3 regions of the Georgenia wangjunii genome follow, and region 2 is predicted to be linked to each of the others. Evidence: riboswitches for the same ligand, from Rfam matches in the RefSeq annotation. Region 2 holds a riboswitch; each other region holds the start of a gene.
The links. A riboswitch is a leader RNA that binds a small molecule or an ion and turns the genes downstream of it on or off. The one in region 2 is predicted to bind S-adenosylmethionine.
Positions count from the first base shown of each region.

Region 1: it holds a riboswitch for S-adenosylmethionine, as region 2 does, so the genes downstream of both, V2J63_RS03265 (methylenetetrahydrofolate reductase) here and V2J63_RS03960 (LLM class oxidoreductase) in region 2, are expected to answer to the same signal.
Region 3: it holds a riboswitch for S-adenosylmethionine, as region 2 does, so the genes downstream of both, V2J63_RS07070 (O-succinylhomoserine sulfhydrylase) here and V2J63_RS03960 (LLM class oxidoreductase) in region 2, are expected to answer to the same signal.

Region 1 covers NZ_JAZGON010000001.1:717,191-724,947, forward strand. The annotation lists gene hrpA (ATP-dependent RNA helicase HrpA) at 1-2,369, opposite strand, end outside; gene V2J63_RS03255 (hypothetical protein) at 2,508-2,840, opposite strand; gene V2J63_RS03260 (endonuclease/exonuclease/phosphatase family protein) at 3,154-4,161, shown strand; SAM riboswitch class I at 4,269-4,361, shown strand; gene V2J63_RS03265 (methylenetetrahydrofolate reductase) at 4,397-5,335, shown strand; gene metE (5-methyltetrahydropteroyltriglutamate--homocysteine S-methyltransferase) at 5,343-7,736, shown strand.
Region 2 covers NZ_JAZGON010000002.1:12,346-20,102, forward strand. The annotation lists gene V2J63_RS03940 (helicase HerA-like domain-containing protein) at 1-1,610, opposite strand, end outside; gene V2J63_RS03945 (Rieske (2Fe-2S) protein) at 1,721-2,194, opposite strand; gene V2J63_RS03950 (hypothetical protein) at 2,283-2,705, shown strand; gene V2J63_RS03955 (flavin reductase family protein) at 2,715-3,254, opposite strand; SAM riboswitch class IV at 3,612-3,733, shown strand; gene V2J63_RS03960 (LLM class oxidoreductase) at 4,014-5,084, shown strand; gene V2J63_RS03965 (LLM class flavin-dependent oxidoreductase) at 5,154-5,987, shown strand; gene V2J63_RS03970 (gluconokinase) at 6,004-7,476, opposite strand; gene V2J63_RS03975 (DegV family protein) at 7,571-7,757, shown strand, end outside.
Region 3 covers NZ_JAZGON010000003.1:213,650-221,406, reverse strand. The annotation lists gene V2J63_RS07080 (LacI family DNA-binding transcriptional regulator) at 1-949, shown strand, start outside; gene V2J63_RS07075 (beta-N-acetylglucosaminidase domain-containing protein) at 972-4,091, opposite strand; gene V2J63_RS07070 (O-succinylhomoserine sulfhydrylase) at 4,244-5,638, opposite strand; SAM riboswitch class I at 5,647-5,756, opposite strand; gene V2J63_RS07065 (dicarboxylate/amino acid:cation symporter) at 5,969-7,444, opposite strand.

The DNA.
Region 1 (7,757 bases), on a different contig from region 2:
CGGGTGCCGCGGGCCCCGGCGTAGTCGCGGCGGCGCTCGTCGTAGCTGCCGAGGTTCGAGAGCAGACCCACGAGGAGCGACTGGTGGAGCGCGTCCGCGCTCGCGGCATCGCTCGAGCGACCGACGGCGACGGCGGCGGCCGCGGGGTCCTCGCCGACCTCCTCGGGGTGGGGCAGGGCGAGGGGGCGCATCGTCAGGCCGAGGGGCTTGGCGAGCTGGCGGAGCTGGGCGACGACGTCCTGCCACTCCCGCACGCGCAGGTAGTTGAGGTACTCCGCCCGGCACATCCGGCGGAACGCGGAGCCGGACAGGTCGCGCTGCTGGGTGCGCAGGTAGCGCCAGAGGTTGAGGTAGGACAGGAAGTCCGACGTGGTGTCGGCGAACCGGCGGTGCTTCGCGTCCGCGGCCTGCTGGTGCTCCGTCGGGCGCTCGCGCACGTCCTGGACGCTCAGCGCGGCGACGATGATCATCACCTCTGCCGCGCAACCGTTCGTCTGCGCCTCGAGCAGCATCCGCCCGAGCCGCGGGTCGATGGGAAGCTGGGCGAGCTGGCGGCCGACGTCGGTGAGCCGGGTCCCGCCCGCTGCCCCGGCAGACGGACCCGCCATCGCCCCCGTGGTCCGCCCGGCGGGGCCGGACGGGGCGTCGGTCGCATCCGCGCCGTCGGGGGCCTGGGTGCCCTCGGGGGCCCGCTCGAGGGCGCCGATTTCGTGGAGGAGCTGGACGCCGTCGCGGATCGCACGCGTCTCGGGCGGGTCGACGAACCCGAAGCGCTCGACGTCCCCGAGGCCGAGCGCAGTCATCTGGAGGATGACCGCGGCCAGCGACGTCCGCAGGATCTCCGGCTCGGTGTACTCGGGGCGGGACTCGAAGTCCGAGCGGGCGTACAGGCGGATGGCGATGCCGTCCGCGACGCGGCCGCACCGCCCTGAGCGCTGGTTCGCGCTCGCCTGCGAGATCGGCTCGATCGGCAGCCGCTGGACCTTCGTGCGGTTCGAGTAGCGGGAGATGCGCGCCGTCCCGGGGTCGACGACGTAGCGGATGCCCGGCACGGTCAACGACGTCTCGGCCACGTTCGTCGCGAGGACGACGCGCCGGACGGCGTGCGGCTCGAAGACGCGGTGCTGCTCGGCCGCCGAGAGGCGGGCGTAGAGGGGAATGACCTGGACGGCCGACGGCGGGTGCGCGCCACCCTCGTCCGGGGCGACGTACCGGGCGCCGAGGTGCTCGGCGAGCGCCACGTGGGTGTCCCGGATCTCGCGCTCGCCGGAGAGGAAGACGAGGACGTCACCGGACCCCTCGGCGACGAGCTCGTCGACGGCTTGGCAGATGGCCGTCGGCTGGTCGAGGTTGTCCGCGGGCGGGACGGTGACGCCCACGTCCGTCCCGTCCTCCTCGGTGTCCTCGGTGTCCGGGACGAGCGGGCGGTAGCGGATCTCCACCGGGTAGGTGCGCCCGGAGACCTCGACGACGGGCGCCGGGCGCAGGAGCGGACCCTCGCGGCGGGCGCCCTCGCGCACGCCGAAGTGCTCCGCGAACCGGGCCGAGTCGATCGTCGCCGACGTGATGATGACCTTGAGGTCGGGGCGGTCGGGGAGGAGGCGGGCGAGGTAGCCGAGGATGAAGTCGATGTTGAGGGACCGCTCGTGCGCCTCGTCGACGATGATCGTGTCGTACCGGCGAAGGAGCGGGTCGCGCTGGATCTCGGCGAGGAGGATGCCGTCGGTCATGAGCTTGACGAGGGTCGTCGGCCCCACCTCGTCGGTGAAGCGCACCTGGTAGCCGACGGCGCCGCCCATGCTCACGCCGAGCTCGTCCGCGATGCGCTCGGCGACCGTGCGCGCGGCGATGCGCCGCGGCTGGGTGTGGCCGATGGTCCCGGTGATGCCCCGGCCGAGCTCGAGGCAGATCTTGGGGATCTGGGTGGTCTTTCCCGAGCCCGTCTCGCCCGCGACGATGACGACCTGGTTCTCCGCGATCGCCCGGGCGATGTTCTCCCGGCGGGCGGAGACCGGCAGCTCCTCGGGATAGGTGATGACGGGCAGGGCGGCGCGGCGAGCGGCGAGCTGCTCCTCGCTCGGCGGACGGAAGCCGCGGCGCCCTGACCGCTGCCCGCGCGGAGGGTCGGTGCCCGCGCCGCGGAGCCTCGCGGGCTGCGTGCGGGAGGACTGCGCGCGGGTCTCTTCGGTCCTGACGGCGCCGCTCTCGTCCTCGGCGGTGGCGCGAGGGCCGGACGCGGGACCGCCCGCCCTGCCCCGGCCGCGTCCGCGGCGCCGACCGCGAGGCGAACCCGGCCCGCGCGGGACACCGCCGTCGGGAGAGCCGCCGACGGGCGGCGCCGCCGGCTCTGCACCCTCGTCGTGGCTCACGGTCGACCATTCTCGCCGATGGCCACCCCGGCTGGCACACCCGCCGCGCACGTGGCCTCCGAAGGACCGGCGGGCGCCGGTCGGCGCGCGGCCGCCGGCGCTCCCCGACCGGCGGACGCGGGGTGCGTGCGTGTCGTGTCAGGCGGCGGGTCCCGGCGTGGCGAGGGGCGCGCCGGCGGACCGGCGACCGGGACGCGCCGCGGCGCTCAGCGCCCCGCGGGTCAGGTAGGTCGTGAGCCACGCGGTGTCCATGAGCGACGGGGTGATGCTCCGCGGGGCCGGGGCGCTCACCGTCGGGGCGTGGATGAGGCCGCTCTCTCCGGCGAGCACCCGCCGGTCGATCTCCGCGGCCAGCTCGACGAGGCGCCTGCCGAGGTCGGCATGAGGCATGTGGCTGCCCACGTCCGCTGCGAGCGCCGTGGCCCACTCCTGCTCCAGCACGTCGCTGGGTACGTCCCTCCACGAAGTCATCGAGCACCTCCACCTCGTCGGGGCCTGCCCGTCGCTCGACGGCCTGGCCCCTCGTCACCGAAGCCGGGACGCCCCGCACTGCGTCCGCAGACGCGGCGCGAGCGCCGTGGGGAACGCGCTGGGCTCGGGAGCCGTGGCACGCTCCATACCGATCCTTGCCCTACCCGTGACGTGGTCTCACGGGTTCTCATTGTGGTTCTCACGCGCGGGCAGCCGCAATAGATCAAAGTCGAGAACCGCCGGCGTCTCCCCGGTGCCGGCGCCGGGGAGACGCCGGCCACGACGACCCATCCGCGTACGGGAGGATGGAGGCGTGGGAAGAGTCGTGGGATGGGCGGTGACGCTCCTGCTCGCCGTCGCGGCCGTCATCTCGCTCGACCCCGCGCGCGTCGGGCTCTCGACCGTCGTCCCGGTCGCGCAGGTCCTCCCTTTCCGCACCGTCCTCGCGGCGGCGTTCGTCCTCGCCGGGCTCGCCCTGCTGCTCGCCGCCCTCGCCGGCGCCCTCCGCCGCCGCGGCGGGACGAGGCGCACGGTGCTCGCCGCTGTGCTCCTCCTCGTCGGAGCCGGGCACGGCTGGGTCACGCTCGACCGCGGCGTGACGAACGATGGCGCGCTCGGCGCGGAGCCCGGCGCGGCTGACATCACGGTGCTCACCCTCAACACCTACGGCGGCGCGTCGAGCGCGGAGGAGGTCGCCGTGGCCGCCGTCGACGTCGGTGCCGACGTCCTCACCCTCCCCGAGACGGCCGCCGACGACGCCGCGCGCGTGGCCGCCCTCATCGCCTCCTCCGGAGGCCCCACGTTCCAGGTGTTCGTCCGCACGAGCGGCGGCTGGGACGCCCGCTCGACGGCGCTGCTCGTCAGCGAGCGGCTCGGCCGCTACGCGGAGGCCGAAGGGCCGGGCACGACGCTCGGGTCCGTCCGGGCGGAGCCCGTCGACGGCGCGGGGCCCGTCCTCGTCGCCGTCCACCCCGTCGCGCCCGTGGCGGAGGCGATGGAGGAGTGGGAGGCGGACCTCGAGGCCGTCATGGAGGTGTGCCGCGCGACGCCCGGGGTCATCGTCGCGGGCGACTTCAACGCCACGCTCGACCACGGACCGATGCGCGACGCAGGGGCGTGCGTCGACGGCGCCGTCGCCGCGGGCGTCGGGGGTGTGGCGACGTGGCCGGCGCGGCTTCCCGCGCTCGTCGGCACGACGATCGACCACGTGCTCGTCGACGGCGGTGCGTTCGACGTCGTCGACGGAGCGGTCCTCGAGGTGGGCGGGAGCGACCACCGCGCCGTCGCGGTGCGGATGGCGCCCCGGCCCGCCGCACGCTGAGCCGCACCACCTCGACGCCGCCGTGCCCGCGGGCTGGTCCTCCGGCCGCCGTCGTCTCGTCAGGTGGACGGTCATTGATCGCGGGACGGAACGCCGCCACGATCGCACCACCATCCAGAGCGGCTGAGAGTCCTGGCTCATCGACGCCGCAGCAACCCCCCGTCCCCGGGTGAGGGTGCTTCCGCCAGGTTCGATGGGGGAGTCGACGTCTGTGAGCACCGCTAGCCTCGTGAACGTGCCGACCGCGCGTCCGACCGTCTCGTTCGAGCTCTACCCGCCACGCACCGCCACCGGTGCCGCGGCCGCCTGGGAGACCGTCGAGCGCCTCGCCGGCGCGGCCCCGGACTTCTTCTCCGTCACGTACGGGGCGTCCGGCTCGTCGCGCCGGGCCTCGCGCGACGTCGTCCAGCGGATCCTCGCCGAGACGTCCGTGACGCCGATCGCCCACCTCACGTGCGTGGGCAGCTCGCGCGCCGAGCTGGCGCGGCTCGTCGCCGACCTCCTCGACGACGGCGTGCGGGACTTCCTCGCGCTGCGCGGCGACCCGCCGCAGGGTGAACCCGAGTGGGTGCCACGGCCCGACGGGCTCAACCGCGCGAGCGAGCTCGTCGCCCTCATCCGGCAGGTGGAGGAGGCGCGCCTCGGGCCCGCCGGCGGGGTGAGCATCGCCGTGGCCGCGTACCCGAGCGGCACGACCCACTCCCGCTCCCAGGACGTCCGGGCGCTGCGCGAGAAGCAGGACGCCGGGGCGGACTTCGCCATCACGCAGGTCTTTTACGACGCCGGCGCCTACGTCGACCTGTGCACGGAGGCCCGCGCGGCGGGCGTCCACCTGCCGATCGTCGCCGGCGTCATCCCCGCGACCGACCCCGGACGCCTCACGCGGCTCGCCGAGCTCACGGGCGTCGACGTGCCGCCCGCGCTCCTCGACGCCCTCGCCGTCGAGGACCCGGCGCTCCGCCACGAGCGTGGGATCGCCGCGACGCTGCGTCTCATCGATGCCGTCCTCGCCGCCGGCGCCCCCGGCCTGCACATCTACACGTTCAACCAGCACCGCCCGGCGCTCGACGTCATCGAGCACCTGCGCCGCCGCATCCCGACGTCGCACGACGACGCGTGGCCGTCCCCGGCACCCGTGTACCCGCCCCTGCCCCAGCCCGCCCCCACCGCGTGAGGACCTCATGACCGACACGACGATCCCCAACCTGCCGACGGCGACGATCCTCGGCTACCCGCGCATCGGACCCGACCGCGAGCTCAAGCGCGCGACCGAGTCGTTCTGGGCCGGCCGGTCCGAGGTCGACGACCTCGAGGCCGCCGCCGCCGAGCTGCGCCGGGCCACGCGAGCCCGGCTCGTCGGTCTGGGGCTGGGCCGTGACGACGCCTCCATCCCGAGCGACTTCTCCTACTACGACCAGGTCCTCGACACCGCGACGACGCTCGGCGCGGTCCCGCCCCGGTTCGCCCGCGAGCTCGACGCCGAGGGGCGCCTGGACCTCGCGGGGTACTTCACCGTCGCGCGCGGCGAGGGGGAGCGCGCGCCGCTGGAGATGACGAAGTGGTTCGACTCCAACTACCACTACCTCGTCCCGGAGATCAGTCCGGAGACCGGGTTCCGCCTCGCGGACGACCGCGTCGTGCAGCTCTTCCTCGAGGCCGCGGGCGAGGGCATCACGACCCGCCCGACGATCGTCGGCCCGGTGACGTTCCTTCTCCTGAGCAAGGCCGTCGGGGCCACGCCCGCCGCGGACGGTGCCGCCCCGGTGGTCCCCGCCCCCGAGGGCTTCGACCCGCTCGACCGCCTCGAGGACGTCCTGCCCGTCTACGCCGAGCTGCTCCGCGCCCTCAGCCAGGCCGGCGCGCCGTGGGTCCAGCTCGAGGAGCCCGCCCTCGCCGTCGACACGTGGGACGTGCCACGCGAGCGCGTCCTCGCCGCGACGGCCCGCGCGTACGAGGCGCTGTCCGTCGAGCTGCGCCGCCCCGAGCGGCCCGCCATCTTCGTGCCCGTCTCCTACGGCGCGGCCGACGACGCCCTCGCGGTGCTGGGCGCCACCGACGTCGAGGCCGTCGGCATCGACCTCGTGCGCGGGGACGTTCCGGCACCGGAGGTCCTCGAGACCCTCCGCACGACGATCGTCGTCGCCGGCGTCGTCGACGGGCGCAACGTGTGGCGCGCGGACCTCGACTCCGCGCTCGGCACCCTCGAGCGCCTCGCCGCGGGCCTGCGCCCTGACGCCGTCGCCGAGGGGTGGCTCGCCGTGGCGACCTCGACCTCCCTCCAGCACGTCCCGCACGACGTGGCCGCGGAGCCCAACCTCAGCGACGAGCTGCGCAGCTGGCTGGCCTTCGCCGACCAGAAGGTCGGCGAGGTGAGCACGCTCGCGACCGGCCTCAGCGCGGGACGCGACGCCGTCGCCGACGCGCTCTCCGACGCCGCGCACGCGCGCCGTACCCGGCTCGAGCACTCCGGCGTCACCCGCCCCGACGTCCGTGAGCGCGCCGCCGCCCTCGGCGAGGACGACTACCGGCGCAGCGACTTCGCCGCCCGGACCGAGGCGCAGAACCGCGTCCTCGACCTCCCCCCGCTCCCGACGACGACGATCGGCTCCTTCCCGCAGACGCCGGAGATCCGCCGGGCGCGCGCCGCGCACCGCAAGGGGCAGCTGAGCGCCGAGGAGTACACGGACGAGATGCGCGCGGAGATCCGGCGCGTCGTCGAGCTCCAGGAGGAGATCGGCCTCGACGTCCTCGTGCACGGGGAGCCTGAGCGCAACGACATGGTGCAGTACTTCGCCGAGAACCTCGACGGGTTCGCGGTGACGGAGAACGGCTGGGTGCAGTCCTACGGCACCCGGTGCACGCGGCCGTCGCTGCTGTGGGGCGACGTCACGCGTCCCGCCCCCATCACCGTGGAGTGGGCCACCTACGCGGCGTCGCTCACGGCGAAGCCGGTCAAGGGGATGCTCACCGGACCCGTGACGATCCTCGCGTGGTCCTTCGTCCGCGACGACCAGCCGCTCGCGGACACCGCCACGCAGGTGGCGCTCGCGCTGCGCGAGGAGGTGAGTGACCTCGAGGCGGCAGGAATCGGCATCATCCAGGTCGACGAGCCCGCGCTGCGCGAGCTGCTGCCGCTGCGGGCGGCGGACCAGCCCGCGTACCTCGACTGGTCGGTCGGGTCCTTCCGGCTGGCGACGGCGGGGGTGCGCGACGAGACCCAGATCCACACCCACCTGTGCTACTCCGAGTTCGGCGAGGTCATCGGAGCCATCGACGGCCTCGACGCCGACGTGACGAGCATCGAGGCGGCTCGCTCGAAGATGGAGATCCTCCCGGACCTCGCCTCGTCCGGCTACGCACGCGGCATCGGCCCGGGCGTCTACGACATCCACTCCCCGCGCGTGCCGAGCACCGAGGAGATCGCCGAGCTCCTCGCCGACGCGGCGCGCTCGGTGCCCACCGGCCTGCTGTGGGCGAACCCGGACTGCGGGCTCAAGACCCGCCGGTACGAGGAGGTCACCCCCGCGCTCAAGAACCTCGTCGCAGCGACGGCGCAGGTGCGCGCGGGCCTGTAGACCCGCAGCGCCGGCCCTGCG
Region 2 (7,757 bases):
GCGATGACGCCGTCGACGGTGGCGCGGGCGGCGGGCGCCATCGACGAGCGTGGTGCGCGCACCCGGGTCCAGGCGACCGGTGTCGGGACGCCCGTCTCGGACAGGACCGTGACGACGGCCTCGCCCGTCCCGACCGACGTGAGCGTCTCCTCGAGGTCGTACGGGGAGGTGGGGAAGGTCCGCGCGGCCTCACGCAGGGCCGCGGCGTCCTTGGGGGTGAACGCCCGCAGCGCGTGCTGGATGCGGGCGCCGAGCTGGGCCAGGACGTCGGCCGGTACGTCCTTGGGCACCTGGGTGACGAAGACGATGCCCACGCCCTTGGACCGGATGAGCCGCACCGTCTGGGTCACCTGGTCGAGGAAGTCCTTCGAGGCCCCGGAGAAGAGCAGGTGCGCCTCGTCGAAGAAGAAGACGAGCTTGGGCTTGTCGAGGTCGCCCACCTCGGGCAGGGAGGCATAGAGGTCCGCCAGCAGCCACATGACGAACGTAGAGAACAGGCCCGGCCGGTCCTGGAGGGCCGGGAGCTGGAGCGCCGAGATGACGCCGCGACCATCGGCGGCGGTGCGGATGAGGTCGTGCGTGGAGAAGGCGGGCTCACCGAAGAACACGTCCGCGCCCTGCGCCTGGAGCGCCGCTATCTCGCGGAGGATGACGCCTGCGGTGGCCGTGGAGATCCCGCCGATGTCCTTGAGCTCGGGCTTGCCGTCGTCGGAGGTGAGGTAGGAGATCGTCGCGCGCAGGTCCTTGAGGTCGAGGAGCGCCAGCCCCTGCTCGTCCGCCCAGTGGAAGATGAGCGCGAGGCTCGACTCCTGGGTGTCGTTGAGCCCGAGGACCTTCGCCAGGAGCAGGGGCCCGAAGTCGGTGACCGTCGTGCGGATCGGCACCCCGTCGCCGACGCCGCCGAGGCTGAGGAGCTCGGTGGGGAACGCCGTCGGCGACCACTCCTGCCCGATGCCCACAGTGCGGGCGAGGAGGGCGTCCCCGCCCGGCCCCGGCTCGGCGAGTCCGGTGAGGTCGCCCTTGACGTCCGTGAGGAAGACTGGCACGCCCTGCTCCGAGAGGCCCTCGGCGAGGACCTGGAGGGTGCGGGTCTTGCCCGTGCCGGTCGCGCCCGCGACGAGGCCGTGACGGTTGAGCGTGCCGAGCGGGATGCCCACCTGGGCGCCGGGCACGGGGGCACCGTCCTCGACGAGGGCGCCGATCGGGAGCACGCCGTCACCTGGGGGGTAGCCGGCCGCTACCGCACGGGCGTGCTCCGAGAGGGCCGCGGCGACGACGGGCGTCCCGGCGGTGAGCACGTCCGCCGGCTCAGCCGCACCGGGCGCATCTGTCGCCGGTGCGTCTACCGTGCGCTGCGCGTCCGTCCGCCCACGGTCATGCGCTGGCGGCCGTTCGTCAGCCACCTCCGCCACCGTCGCCGGCTCGGGGTGCGGGACGCCAGCAGCGAGGGCGGCGTCGAGCGCGGCCTGCGCGGCCTCCGCTCGCGCTGCAGCCGCCTCGGCGACCGCCTGGGCGGCCTCGGCCCGCAGGCGCGCGATCTCAGCGGGGGAGGCCGGTGGAGCGCCTGTGGGCGGCGCGCTGGCGGGCGCGGATGGTGCGTCGTCGGCCATGCAGCGATCCTAGGTGCGCGCCCGCCGTGGTCGGGTCGAGCGCTCGGCGTCCCGGCGCCGCGACGTCCCGTCGCTCCGGTGGTCCGGCCGGCGGCCTCGGTGGTCGCGCGTCAGCTCGCGACGACGCCTCCGTCGCGGACCTCGACGGACACCGCGGGCAGGGGGTCCTCGGCCGGCCCGCGCAGGGCGTCACCGGTGGCGAGGTCGAACTCCGAGCCGTGGCACGGGCACCGCAGCGTCCCGTCCTCGGGGGTGACGACGCACCCTTGGTGCGTGCAGATCGCGCTGAAGGCCACGACCTCGCCCTGCGACGGCTGCGCGACGAGGATCTCGGCGCCGTCCGGCGTCGTCACCGCCACGGCCCCGCCGACGGGGACGTCGGCGAGCGCGACGAGCGGCTCGGCGCCCGACGGTGCGGGGGAGCCGCTGCCTCCGGACGGCGCGGACGAGCCGCCCCCCTCGGACGGTGGCGCGCTGCCGCCCGTCGGACCGGGCGTCCCGCCGTCGGCGCCGCAGGCGGCAAGCGTGACGAGCCCGGCGGCGGACCCCGCGCCGAGGAGCACGGCCCGGCGGCTGGGACACATCGGCGATTGTGCGGACAACGTCGCGTCCATGGTGGGAACGTACAACGTGCGGCGCGTGCCGTACACAGCCGAGGAGAGAGGGATCGCCATGCCGAGCTCAGCTGCCGAGGCCCGCCCACCCGGCGCCGCCGTGCCCGAGCCGCGCTCCTCGACCGTCCTGCGCTGGCTCACGGCCGCCGGCGTGCTCGTCTCCGCCGTCGTCCACCTCTACCTCTACCTCGACGGGTTCGACGCCATCGAGATCATCGGGCCGCTCTTCCTCCTCAACGGGGTGGCGGGGATCGTCATCGGCCTCGCCCTGCTCGTCTGGCGCCACCCGGTGTGGCTCGTGGCCGCTGTGGGCTTCTCCGCGGCAACGGCGCTCGCGTTCCTCGTCTCGACGACCGTGGGGCTCTTCGGCGTGCGGGAGCCGTTCTGGGGCGTGTCCCAGACGACGGCGCTCGTGGCCGAGCTCGTCGGGCTCGTCTGCGGGGCGCTGCTCCTCGCGCGGTGGTGGCGGCGTCGCCGCTGAGCGTCGTCCCTACGAGAGCGTCGTCGCGTCGTCGAGCCGGTAGTACGTGCGGTTCGTGTAGACGAGCGGGTTGCGCACCTCGGACTGCTGCGCCAGGACGGCGCGGACCGTGATGAGCAGGCTGTCGCCCACGGGAATGCGCTCCTCGATGACGCCGCGCACCCACGCCGTCGTCCCCCGCAGGATGGGCTCCCCGGTCGGCAGCGGCGCCCACCGGACCCCGTCGAAGCGGTCGACGCCGCGCGCCGCGAAGCGGGCGGCGACGTCCCGCTGGTCCTCGGCGAGGAAGTTGACGACGACGCTGTCCGCCTGCTCGAGCGCCGGTCGCGAGGACGACGTCGCCGCGAGCGAGAACGCGAGGACCGGGGGCGCGGCGGAGACGGAGATGACGGAGGTCGCGGTGAACCCGACCGGACCGTCCGGGCCGCGCAGGGTGACGACGCCGACCCCAGCCGGGTGGTGGCGGAAGACCCCCTTGAAGTCCGCGGCGCTGATCTCGCGGTAGTCCGGCTGCACGGTGTGCAGCCCCACGGCGTGCTCGGCGCTCATGCCACGCTCCGATCGGTCTCGACTACATCTGTCTATGACAACGCTGGGGGTGCGCCGCCATTCCCGGCGGGCGGTCGCGCGCGCCGAACGGGTCGTCGGTCGAGCGGGTTCGTGACCCATCGATGTCCCTTGAGCCGGACCGTACGCGGCGGCTCGCCGCTGTCGCGACGCGGGGTCGGCCGTCTCGCCAGGGGAGACGCAGACCACCGCTGCGTCCACTCATCTCGACATGTGAGAGGAGATCGGGCTGGGCGCGGCTGGTCGCGCGGACCTCTGCCACGTCTCGCGCGGCGGAACCTGAGACGCGCCCGACCGATTGTTGACATGTGAAGCATGTCTCCTCTAGCGTCTGCCCCAGGTTCAGAGCACCAGTGCGCTACTCGCGCAAAGCCCCGGCTTGCTGGTCGACAACCCCGCACGTGCGCGGGGTGCCCCGGGTGATGACCTGGCCTCACGAATGGCGTGAGGCAACGCTGCGCACCTCTGGTGCACGAGCACGAAGGAAGCAGGACGACCATGAGCACGCACCCGAGCCCCAGGTTGAGCCCCATCTCGCCTCGCTGCTCCATGCGCATGTGTTGTCGTCCCTGTATGTCGGTCTGACGACGTACCCAGCGATGCCCCGGCGCACCCCGCGCTGACGCATCACCGCTGACGAGGCCCCGGCGCGGGCGAGTGGCACGCGCGCCCCGGGACGACCTGCGGCAGCACTCCTTCTTGCGCGCGCTGCGCGACGACACCAGATGGACACGTGCCCCCATGACTGTTGCCTACCTCCCTGCCCGGCCCACCGACTCCGCCCGCACGACCCTCGGCCTCGACCTCACCGGCCTCGGCGCCGACCCGGGGAGCAGCTCCCTCGGTGTCGACCTGCCCGTCGAGAAGGCGAACCTCGCCCGCCTCGCCTCCTACACTCGCGCCGCGCACGAGGGCGGCGTCGCGTTCGTCGCGCTCGACGAGCAGTTCCGCCTGCGCTCCGACCGAGCCGTGCGCCGGGACGCATGGCTCGACCCGGTCGTGGCGGCCAGGCGCATCAGCCCGCACGCCCGTTCGGCGGGCCTCGTCTCGAGCGTCCCGCTCCGGCAGGCCGACCCGGGCGCCCTCGCCGGTGAGCTCGCGCAGATGGCGGGACCTGCCGGGACGTGGGCGGGGCTACAAGTGAGCGCCGGTACCGCGCGGGCGGACGCCGTCGCCGACGTCCTCGACCACGTGAGCCGCTCGCTCGGCCGGACGCGGCCGGGGTCCCGCCCCGTCGCCCGCCCGAGGGTCGTCGTGCCGCTGCGCTCCGAGGCGGACATCGAGCTGGCGGGCTCCGTCGCCGACGTCGTGCGGGTGCGCGAGCGCGACCTCAGCTGGGCGCGGGAGCTGCGCTACGCCGTCCGCGCGACGTCCCGCGCCGCCGGGCGCGGTGACGTCAGCGTGCTCGTCGACCTCCACACCGTCATCTCGGCCGACCGCGGCGCCGCGGAGGCACGGGCCGGGCTCGTCGCGGACATCGCCGGCGAGCACCCGTCGTGGGCGGGCGCGCTCGAGGCGGTCGGGACGGCCGAGGACGTCGTCGAGACGATGGAGCGGTGGATCACGGCGGGTGCGGCCGACGGGTTCGTCATCCTGCCGGGCTCGGTGCCCGCGGACGTCGCCGCCCTCCTGCGCGAGGTGGTGCCGGGCCTGCGCGCCCGTGGCCTCCTCGCCGAGGCCGCGGCGCCCGCCGCGGCGCCCGCGCGTCCCGCGGTTGACGGTGCCCGGAAGCCGCAGGCCCGCCGTGCGCCCGTCCGCGTCGTCCGGCCGCCGAGCCAGGCGGCCCGCACCCTCGCGGCGCGCCCGGCCTGAACGGACCGCGGGCGGGAGGGGCACCCGGGGGCCTGGTTCGCACGCGTCCCCGGGACTAGCCTCGGACGCATGAAGTTCGGCTTCGTGGCGAGCTGCGGCGGCACCGACGACATCCTCGAGATGGCCGTCGAGGCCGAGCGCTGCGGCTGGGACGGCTTCTTCACGTGGGACGGGATCACGATCGGCGCCCACGAGACCTTCGATCCCTGGGCGGTCCTCGGTGCCGTCGCCGTCCGGACGCGCACGATCCGCATCGGGGCCATGGTCTTCTCCCTGCCCCGGCGCAAGCCGTGGGAGGTGGCCCGCCAGGCCCTGACGGTCGACCACCTCTCGGGTGGGCGGCTCGTCCTGCCGGTCGGCCTCGGTGCGGTGGACGACGGCGGCTACAGCCGCGTCTCCGGGGAGGTGACCGACCGCCGCGCCCGCGCCGAGCGGCTCGACGAGACCCTCGCGTTCCTCGCGCAGGCGTGGACTGGGGAGACCTTCAGCCACGGCGGTGCGCACTACCGGGCCGAGGACATGATGTTCCGCCCGCTGCCCGTCCAGCGCCCGCGCATCCCCGTCTGGGTCGTCGCGGCCTGGCCGTCCGAGCGCTCGATGAGCCGGGCCGCCGCCTGGGACGGCGTGATCCCTCAGCCGCGGGGGCAGGCGATGGAGCAGCTCACGCCGGCCGACCTCGCGGCGATGGTGGCGTGGGTCGGGCAGCGCCGTGGCGGTGACGCCGGATCCTTCGACGTCGTCGTCGAGGGCGAGCTGCCGGAGGGTCGTGCGGCGGCTCGGGAGCACGTCCGCGCGCTCGCCGCGGCAGGTGCGACGTGGTGGGTCGACTCGTACTGGGACCTCGAGCACGAGACCCCGCAGACGCTCCTCGACCGCATCCGGCAGGGGCCGCCCGTCACGTGAGCGACCGGGTGCGCCCTCAGGGCGCGACGAGCGCGGCGTAGAGCTCCGCGTACCGGCGTCCGCGCCCGGCGTAGTACTCCGCCCGGTCGGGCACGGGCGCCGACGTCGTCCCCGTCGTCACTCTCGCGCGCGGCGTTCCCGGCGCGAGGGACGCGAGGGCGATGAGCGCCGTGCCGTGGAGCGTCGAACGCTTGATCGTCACAGGGGAGACCGGCGCGCCGAGAGCGTCGGCCAGCACCTGGAGCCAGGTGGGGAAGTCCTGGGTGACGCGACCGCCCGCCAGGATCCGCTCAGGCGCCCCGGCGACGGCGGCGAGCTCGGCAGCGACCCGGGCGTAGGACAGCGCGACACCCTCCATCGTCGCCCGGAAGAGCGCCGGGCCCGCCGTCGCTGCGGTGACGTCCGCGAGGACGGCCCGCGCACCGGCGGCCCAGCCGGTGCTGCGCTCCCCGCTGAAGTAGGGCAGCACCGCCGGCGTGGTCGGGTCCGGCGCGGCGGACAGGACCGCACCGAGGTCGGCGCCGTCGAGGCGGACGGTGCCCTCGAGCCAGCTCACCGCACGCCCGACGTCGTTGAGCGCGCCGCCGACGAGGGACCGGTCTGCGTCGACCCGGTAGCACCACAGCCCACCCGGCACGTGCGCCGGCACGCCAGGGACGAGCATCCGCATGGCGCCGCTCGTGGCGGCGGAGACGACGGCGACCGACGGGTCCTCGCCGCCCACGCCGACGTTGGCGGCGAACCCGTCCGCGATGACGGGGAACCACGCCGCGCCCCGGAGTGCGGGCCAGCGTGACTCGACACCGGTGAGCGGCCGGCCCGGGTCCCGGACCTCCGAGAGGTGCCCGGGGGTGATGCCGGCGAGCGCGAGGAGCCCGTCGTCCCACGCCCCGGTCCGCCGGTCGAGCAGGCCCGTCCACGCCGCCGTCGAGGTGCCGACGGCGGTCGTCCCGAGCAGCCGGTCGTAGACGTACTCACCGACGGAGAGCCACCGGTGCACCGCGGCGAACGTGACGGCATCGGTCTCGCGCAGCCAACGCAGGCGAGCGGGCAGGTAGCTGGAGTGCAGGCGCGTGCCGGTCCGCTCCCGGAGCGACTCCTCGTCCACCTCGGCCCGCAGGGCGGTGACCTGGTCGGCGCACCGGGCGTCGGCGTACGTGAAGCACGGCGTGAGCGCGCGCCCACCCGCGTCCACGCCGACGAGGGAGGAGGCGAAGGTGTCGAGCGCGACGCCCGCGACACGGCCGGCGAGGTGCGGCTGCGCCAGCGCCGTGAGGATGTCCTCGACCTCGCTGACGACGGTGTCCGGGTCGATGACGGAGGTGCCGTCTGCGCCGGTCGTGAACTGGTGCCGCACCTTGTGCCGGAGCCCGCGCACCGGCAGGCCGGCCGTGTCGTAGACCCCGCCCCGGCTGCCGGTCGACCCGACGTCGAGGGCGAGGACGAGCGGGCCTGCGGCGTCGGCGAGCTCGACGCTGAAGTCGGACATGCGCACCTCGTGAGGGCTGGGGGCCTGGGCTTCGATGCTAGGCGCCCGGCACCAACGGGTCACGTCCGCTCCCCGCGCGCCGTAGGGTCAGGCCATGGCAGGCGTCGCGGTCCTCACCGACTCCACGGCATCGTTGCCGCCGGAGCGCGCGGCGGAGCTCGGCATCACCGTCGTCCCCCTGCGCGTCATCCTCGACGGGCAGGACCTCCCCGACGACGGCGTCACGCTCACGCGGACCGACCTCGCGAGTGCCATGCGCGCCGGCGCGACCGTGACGACGT
Region 3 (7,757 bases), on a different contig from region 2:
CGACGTGACGAGCGTGCGCGTCACGGACGCCACCCGCGAGCGCGTGCAGCGTGCGGCCGCCGAGCTGGGGTACGTCCCGAACGGGCTGGCACGCGGCCTGCGGACGCGCCGCTCCCGGACCGTCGCGTTCATCAGCGACGTCATCGCCACGACGCCCTACGCCGGCCAGCTCATCCAGGGCGCCCAGGACACCGCGTGGAAGGCCGGCTACCTCCTCATGCTCGTCAACACGGGCGGGGACGCCGAGCTCGAGCAGCACGCCATCCGGGCCCTGCGCCAGCAGCAGGCCGGCGGGGTGCTCTACGCGACGATGTACCACCGCCTCATCGAGCTGCCGGCGCTCCTCGAGAGCGTGCCCGTCGTGCTTCTCGACGCGGCTCCCGCGTCCGGCCAGCGCCCGCACGTCGTGCCCGACGAGGAGGCCGGGGCGCGCACGGCGGTCGTCGAGCTCGCCGAGCACGGGCACCGGCGCATCGGGTTCGTCCTCGACGTCGGCGACAGCCCGGCCGCCCGCGGGCGGCTCCGTGGGTACCACGCGGCGCTCGAGGAGTACGGGGTGCACCCGGACCCGAGCTGGGTGGTCCGGGGCGCCTCCGACTCCGACGGCGGGGAGGCCGCCGCGAGCCGGCTCCTCGACCGGGCCGACCGGCCGACGGCGATCTTCGCCTTCAACGACCAGATGGCGATCGGGGTGTACCACGCGGCCGCCGCACGAGGCCTGCGCATCCCGGAGGACCTGTCGGTGGTGGGGTTCGACGACCTCTACGTCCTCGCCCGCGAGATGCGCCCGGGCCTGACGACGGTGGCGCTGCCGCACTACGCCATGGGTGAGCTCGCGACCCAGACCCTCCTCGGGCTCGTCGAGCACCCGCTCGAGCCCGCACCCGGCGGGCAGCTCGTCCCCTGCCCCATCGTCCGTCGCGGCTCAGTGGGGCCGCTCCCCCGCTGACGTGCCCCCGGCCCGATCGTGATCACGCAGGTGGGGCGGTGTGCGTGCGACGGCGGGTCGCCAGCGTTCCCAGCCCCGCCAGGGTCGCGAGGAGGGCGACGAGGGCCAGCGCCGTCGTCGGTGCGCCGGTGCTCGGCAGCTGGCCCGGCGGGGCGGCGCCCGGCGGGGTCGCGCCCGGCGGCGTCGGACCCGGCACCGACGGCCCGCCCGTCGTCGGCTCCCCGGTGGGAGCCCCGGTGGGCTCCTCCGTCGGTTCCTCGGTGGGGACCTCCTGCTCGCCCTCGATGAGCCACAGCATCGCGGCGTCGAACATCGCCTGCCCCTCTGGCGTGAGCACGCCGACGGCATCGTCCACGTACGGCAGGCCGAGCCGCCGCGCCGGCGCGTCCATCCCGATCATCGCGTCGCCGGCGTCGTAGGCGAAGACGGTCGCCTGCTCCGGCACACCCGGGACGATCGCGATGACGTCCGCCTCGTCCGATGGCGTGCCGTACCCGGCGATGCCCTCGCGCTGGTAGATCCCCACCGTGCCACTCAGCCCGACGGCGATCGGGTGGTCGGCGCCCGTGATCTCGACGTCGGTGGAGTTGAACGCGAGGTTGGGTGCGTCCGCCATGGCCATGTCGTCGTAGACGAAGTGCTCCCACGCGGCGACCGGGACGTCGACGTCGCGGAACTTCGTCCCGACGTCACCGGAGGAGACGGACTCCGAGACCACGACCGCCGCCTTGCCCGCGGCATCCTCGGTCGTCACCTCCGGCGCGACCCCGACCTCGACGGGATACCCGAGGAAGGCCAGGCGCGCGGCCGTCGCCAGGTCGCCGGCGGCGTCCGCCGTCGAGAGGCCACCGGGCGGGCCGACGACGAGGAGCACCGGGTCGGGGCTCCCCACGGTGATGCGCACCGTCCCGGAGGCGACCGCCGTCCCCTCCGCGTCGGTGGCGACCGCGTAGAGGCTCGGCATGCCCTCGGGCACGCCCTGCCACGTCACCTCGTACGGCGCCGCCGTGTCGACGGCGATCTCCTCGACACCGGCGTAGAAGGCCACCTCGGCCACCTCGACGTCGCCCGCACGCACCCGCGCGGCGAGCGCGATGTCGTCGCCGGCGTCGAACGTGGCACCTGCCTGCGGTGCCGTGAGGACGACGAGCTCGCTCGCCTCCCGCGCCCAGGCGAGGAAGGCCGCCATGATCCCGCCACTGACCTCGACGTCGAGGTCGTCGGCCCGCGCGGCCGCGTCCTCGAGGACCTGGCGCTGCTGCCAGGCGGTCGTCTCCTCCCCCGCTGCGTCGGCGAGGAGGGAGGCGACGGCGGCCACGCCCGCCTCGCCGTATGCGCCGACCTTGTCCATCCACGGCTCGATCTCGTCGACGAGCTCCGCGTCCGCCCCGGCGCGCAGCGCGTCCGGCACGTCCGCCATGGCCTGGAGGTACTCGGTGAGGGCCGTGGCAGCGGCAGCGACGTCGCCGTCGTCCTCCCACGCCTCCGTGAACGCGGCGACGCGCCCGGCGAGCTCGGGGTTGGCGGGGTGGCCGATGTCGGAGGCGTAGTTGTTCTCGGCGAAGATGCGCAGCGCCTCGACCGTCTCCCCGCCCACGAGCGCGAGCGCGGCGTCCCAGGACGCGTCCGGGTCGTAGCCGGCCGGGTTCCACAGGTAGTCGTGGACCGTCGCGAGCGGGACCTGCGAGGCGCGCGCCTGGTTCATCGGGTTGGCGGAGAAGCCGAGGACGCCGAGATCCCCGAGGTCGGCGTCGCGGCCGATGAGCGGACCCATGAACAGCCGCGCCTGCGCGAAGTCGTTGACCGGGTAGTTGTCCCAGATCGCCAGGGGGTGCGCCCACAGCGCGACGGCCTCGGTGGTCGCCTCCGCGGTGATCGTGTCCGAGACGACCTCCGGGCCGGTCCAGTAGACGACGACGTCGGCGGGCACGTCGGCGGCGAAGGTCGTCTTGTAGTCCGACTCGCCCGTGCCCGAGTACTCGGTGGGCACGGTGAGCAGCGGCAGCGCCTCAGGGCGGGCTGCGACGAACTCGTCGAGGACGGTCGTGAGGAGATCCGCCTGAGCAGCAGCCGCGGGGCTCGCGGCGCCCGCGTAGGCGGCGACGTCCGCGGCGCAGTCGAGCTCGAGGTCGATGTCGTCGTAGAAGATCCCGAACTGGCGCACGCCGATGTCCCACATCGCGTCCATCTTGCCGAGGAGCGCGTCGACGTCGTCGGGGTCGGAGTAGCAGATGTCCTGACCCGGGGAGATCGTGAAGATGAGCGAGACCATCTCCGCCTCGGAGGCCGCGACGAGCTCGGCGATCTCCGCGCGCTCGGCGGGCGGATAGGGCTCGCGCCACTGCTCGAGGTGGTACGGGTCGTCCTTGGGGGCGTAGACGTAGCTGTTGCCCTTGACGTCGCCGAGGAAGTCGACGACGTCGAGCCGGTCGGCGTGCGACCACGGCTCGCCGTAGAAGCCCTCGATGACGCCACGCAGGCCGAGCTCCGGCCAGTCGCGCACGGAGCCGAGGGGGACGACGGCAGCGGGCTCGGCGGGCGTGGCTAGCTGGCGCAGCGTCTGGAGGCCGTGGAAGGCGCCGGCTGCGTCGGACCCCGCGACGACGGTCGCCGGGATCGGGCCGAGCGCCCCGACGGCGAGCGCGTAACCCTCCGCGACGGCCGGGTCCACCGGCGTCGTACCGAGCACCCCCAGGGCGGCCGTGGCCTCGGCCGAGGGGGCGTCGGCGACCGCGAGGACGAACGCCGTCCCCGGCGTCTCCCCCAGCGGGATCTCCTCGATGCTCTCCGCGCCGAGCTCGGTGAGGACGGCGCGCGCCTCCGCCGTGACGCGCGGGTCCACGTCACCGGCGAGGACGAGGGTGACGGCGTCGGGCACGGGGACCGTGCCGGCCGTGAGCGCGACCTCCCGAGGCTTCGGCACGAGGCGCTCGGCCGGGCCGAGGTCCGGCTGGGTGAGTCGGGAAGGGGTGAGGGCGGTCGGTGCCGCGAGGCCGGTCGTGGCCGCCGGGCGTGCCGGCACCCCACCGACGACCGTCGCCCCAGGTGGTGCCAGCGGTGCGGGCGCCGCCGCGGCCGCACCCGGCAGGGCGCACGCGAGGAGCGCGGTGAGGGGAACGGCGAGCCGACGGACGGGGCGCATGGTGCCTCCTGTGACGAGCATCACGTGGTGGGCGCGACGCTACGGACGCGCACCGACATCGTCAATGCCCGGTCAGCCCGTCACACCTCTGCATGATCACGAGCGGACGGGGGTGCGGGCGGACAGGGTGCCGCCGGGGCGGGCGGGCTGCGCTAGCCGACGAACTCGAGGGCGGCGGCGCGGGTGGCGTCCGCCGTCGCCACCTCCGCCACCGCCGGCGTGCTGGCGGGCGGCGAGGCGAGCGCCGCCGCGGCGGCCTGGGCGCTACCACCGGGCCGCGAGCGCTGCGCGGACGCCAGGGCCTGGGCGAGGTCGGCCTGGAGGTCCGCGACGTCCTCCAGCCCCACCGAGAGCCGCACGGTGGCGTTCGAGATCCCCACGGCCGCGCGGCCGTCCGGGCCGATCTTGCGGTGCGTCGTCGTCGCGGGGTGCGTGACCATCGACTTGGCGTCGCCGAGGTTGTTGGAGATGAGGACGATCTCCAGCGCGTCGAGGAACGCGAAGGTGGCCGCCTGGTCCGCCGGTGCCGCGCCGTCGCCCGGCGCGGCGAGGTCGAACGTGACGACCGTCCCGCCGCCGCTCATCTGCGAGCGAGCGAGCTCGGACTGGGGGTGGGAGTCGAGGAACGGGTAGTAGACGCGCGACACCGCGGGCAACGACTCCAGCCACGTCGCGAGCTCGAGCGCCGCCGCGGTCTGGGCGCGCACGCGCAGCGGCATCGTCTCGAGGCCCTTGAGGAGCACCCACGCGTTGAAGGGGCTGAGCGTGGGCCCGGTGTTGCGCAGGATGAGCTGGAGCGGTCCCTCGATGAACTCCTTGGTCCCGAGGATCGCGCCGCCCATGACCCGGCCCTGGCCGTCGATGTGCTTCGTCGCGGAGTAGACGACGACGTCGGCGCCCTGCGTGATCGGCCGCTGCAGGATGGGCGTGGCGAAGACGTTGTCGATGACGACGACGGCTCCCGCCGCGTGGGCCAGCTCGCTCACCCGCCGGACGTCGACGATGTCCTGCATGGGGTTCGACGGCGTCTCGAAGAAGACGACGTCCGCCGGCGTGGCCAGGGCCTCCTCCCACGACTCGATGCGGTGGGCGTCGACGTAGTCGGTACGCACCCCCCACTTGGCGAAGACGTCCTCGAAGAGGGTGAGCGTCGAGCCGAACAGGGCCCGGGCCGCCACCACGCGCGAGCCACCGCGCACGAGCGCGGCCAGCGTGCTGAAAACCGCGGACATGCCGGTGGACGTGGCGTAGCAGGCCTCGGCCCCCTCGAGCGCGCGCAGACGCTCCTCGAAGGTCGAGACGGTCGGGTTCTCGTACCGGGAGTACGTGAACCGGTCCACCTCGCCGAGGAACGCCGCCTCGGCGTCGGCGGCGCGCTCGTAGACGTAGCCCTGGGTGAGGAACATGGGCTCGGACGTCTCGTGGAAGTCGCTGCGCGCGTGCCCGGCGTGGACCGCCCGGGTCTGCGGGCCCCAGCTCGGCGGCGGCTCGGGGTAGGAGCCGGGCCCCGGACAGCCGGATCCTGCGGGGTTGAGTGCGTCAGTCATCGTGCGTCCCTCCATCGGTCCTGGCGGGAGCACCCACGCGGCGGGCCCGAGCGACTCGGGTCCATCGGGGTTGCTGCAGCTTCGACGAGCCAGGTCTCTCGGCTGCTCTGGATGGTGGTTCGGATGGTAACCGGGTCCGATGGCGGAAGCCAAGTACCACCCCCGCGTTGCCCACGTGGCGGGACGCCGGGTCCGCGACGGCAGCGCGGCGCCCGGGACCGCGACGAGGGCCGCCAGGATCACCTGGCGGCCCTCGTCGTGGGGAGCGTGCCCCGCCGGCTGCCCCGAGCCGCGCTCAGCAGCGGCGAGGAGCAACGGCGAGGAGGAGGCTCAGCGCGCGGTGGCGAGCTGCTCCCCCGCGGTGCGCTCCGCCTCCGACCCGGAGACGACCTCCGGGCCCTCCGCGGCGGTCGCGGCCACGTCGGCCGCGTCGTCGTCGTCCACGAAGAGGTTCTCCGAGTTGGCCGAGTGGTACTTGTCGAGGTCGAGGATGCCCTCGCGCTTGGCGACGATGAGCGGCACGAGAGCCTGGCCGGCCACGTTGGTGGCGGTGCGGCCCATGTCGAGGATCGGGTCGATGGCGAGCAGCAGGCCCACGCCCGCGAGCGGCAGCCCGAGGGTGGACAGCGTGAGGGTGAGCATGACGATCGCGCCGGTGAGGCCGGCGGTCGCCGCCGACCCGACGACAGAGACGAACGCGATGAGCAGGTAGTCGGTGATGCTCAGCTCGACGCCGAAGAACTGGGCGACGAAGATCGCCGCGAGCGCCGGGTAGATCGCGGCGCACCCGTCCATCTTCGTCGTCGCGCCGAGCGGCACCGCGAAGGACGCGTACGAGCGCGGCACGCCGAGGTTGCGCTCCACCACGCGCTCCGTCAGGGGCAGCGTGCCGATCGAGGAGCGCGAGACGAAGCCGAGCTGGATCGCAGGCCAGGCGCCACGGAAGTAGCGCATGACGGGCAGGCCGTTCGCACGCAGGATCACCGGGTAGACGACGAGGACGACGAGCGCGAGACCCACGTAGACGGCGATGGCGAACGTCCCGAGCGGCAGGAGCGAGTCCCAGCCGTACGCGACGATCGCGTTGCCGATGAGGCCGAGGGTGCCGAGCGGGGCGAGGCGGATGACCCACCACAGGACCTTCTGGATGATCGCGAGGAGCGACCGGTTGAAGGAGAGGAACGGCTCGGCCTTGCTGCCCACGCGCAGGGCCGCGATCCCGACGACGAGCGCGAGGACGACGATCTGGAGGACGCTGAAGCTCACCGAGGTGCTGACGCCGGAGATGACGCCGTCGTCGCCGGTGCTCAGGCGGCTGTTCGTCGCGAGCCCGAGGAAGTTGGCGGGGACGAGGCCCTGGATGAAGTCGAGCCAGCTGCCGGTGCTGCTGGGCTCGCTCGCGGCGGCCTCCGAGACCGTCGTGTTCTCGCCCGGGCGCAGGACGAGACCGAGGCCGATCCCGATGGCGACCGAGACGAGCGCGGTGATGGCGAACCACAGGAGCGTCTGACCGGCGAGGCGCGCCCCGTTGGCCACACCGCGCAGGTTCGCGATCGAGGCGACGATCGCCGTGAACACGAGCGGCGGGACGATCGCCCGCAGGAGGCTGACGAACGTCGAGCCGATCGTGCTCAGCGTGACCTCGAGGCCGTTCGGCTGCCCGTCGGCCGTGTCGCCGATCTCGAGGGCGAGCCACCCGAGCAGGACGCCGACGACGAGCGCAAGGATGATCTGGACGCTGAAGGACGGCAGGCGCAGCCGGCGGCGCTGGGCGCTCGGCTCGGTAGCGGTGGATGGGGTGGACACAGGTGCTGCCTTTCTGACAGGGCGTGCGGCGGCGCGCGCCGGGGGCGCTGCGGTGACGCGGCTGAGGAGGTCCCGTCGCGCCCGTGACGCCGGGCGAGGATGCGGGGAGGGGACGCCGGCGGGGCCGGGCGTCGGTGCGGGAGCTGGGGAGGGGCTCAGGGCCGGGCGGTGCGCCGGGCTACTGCCCCGACCGCGCGCACGCGGTCACACGCCTGCTGGGTCAGACCCGGCAGGCGCGCAGACAACACAGCGCGCTCGCCTGACGTCGGAGGTCGACGACGGGGCGCACAGTGAGGTTCCAGCGGTTGAGCAC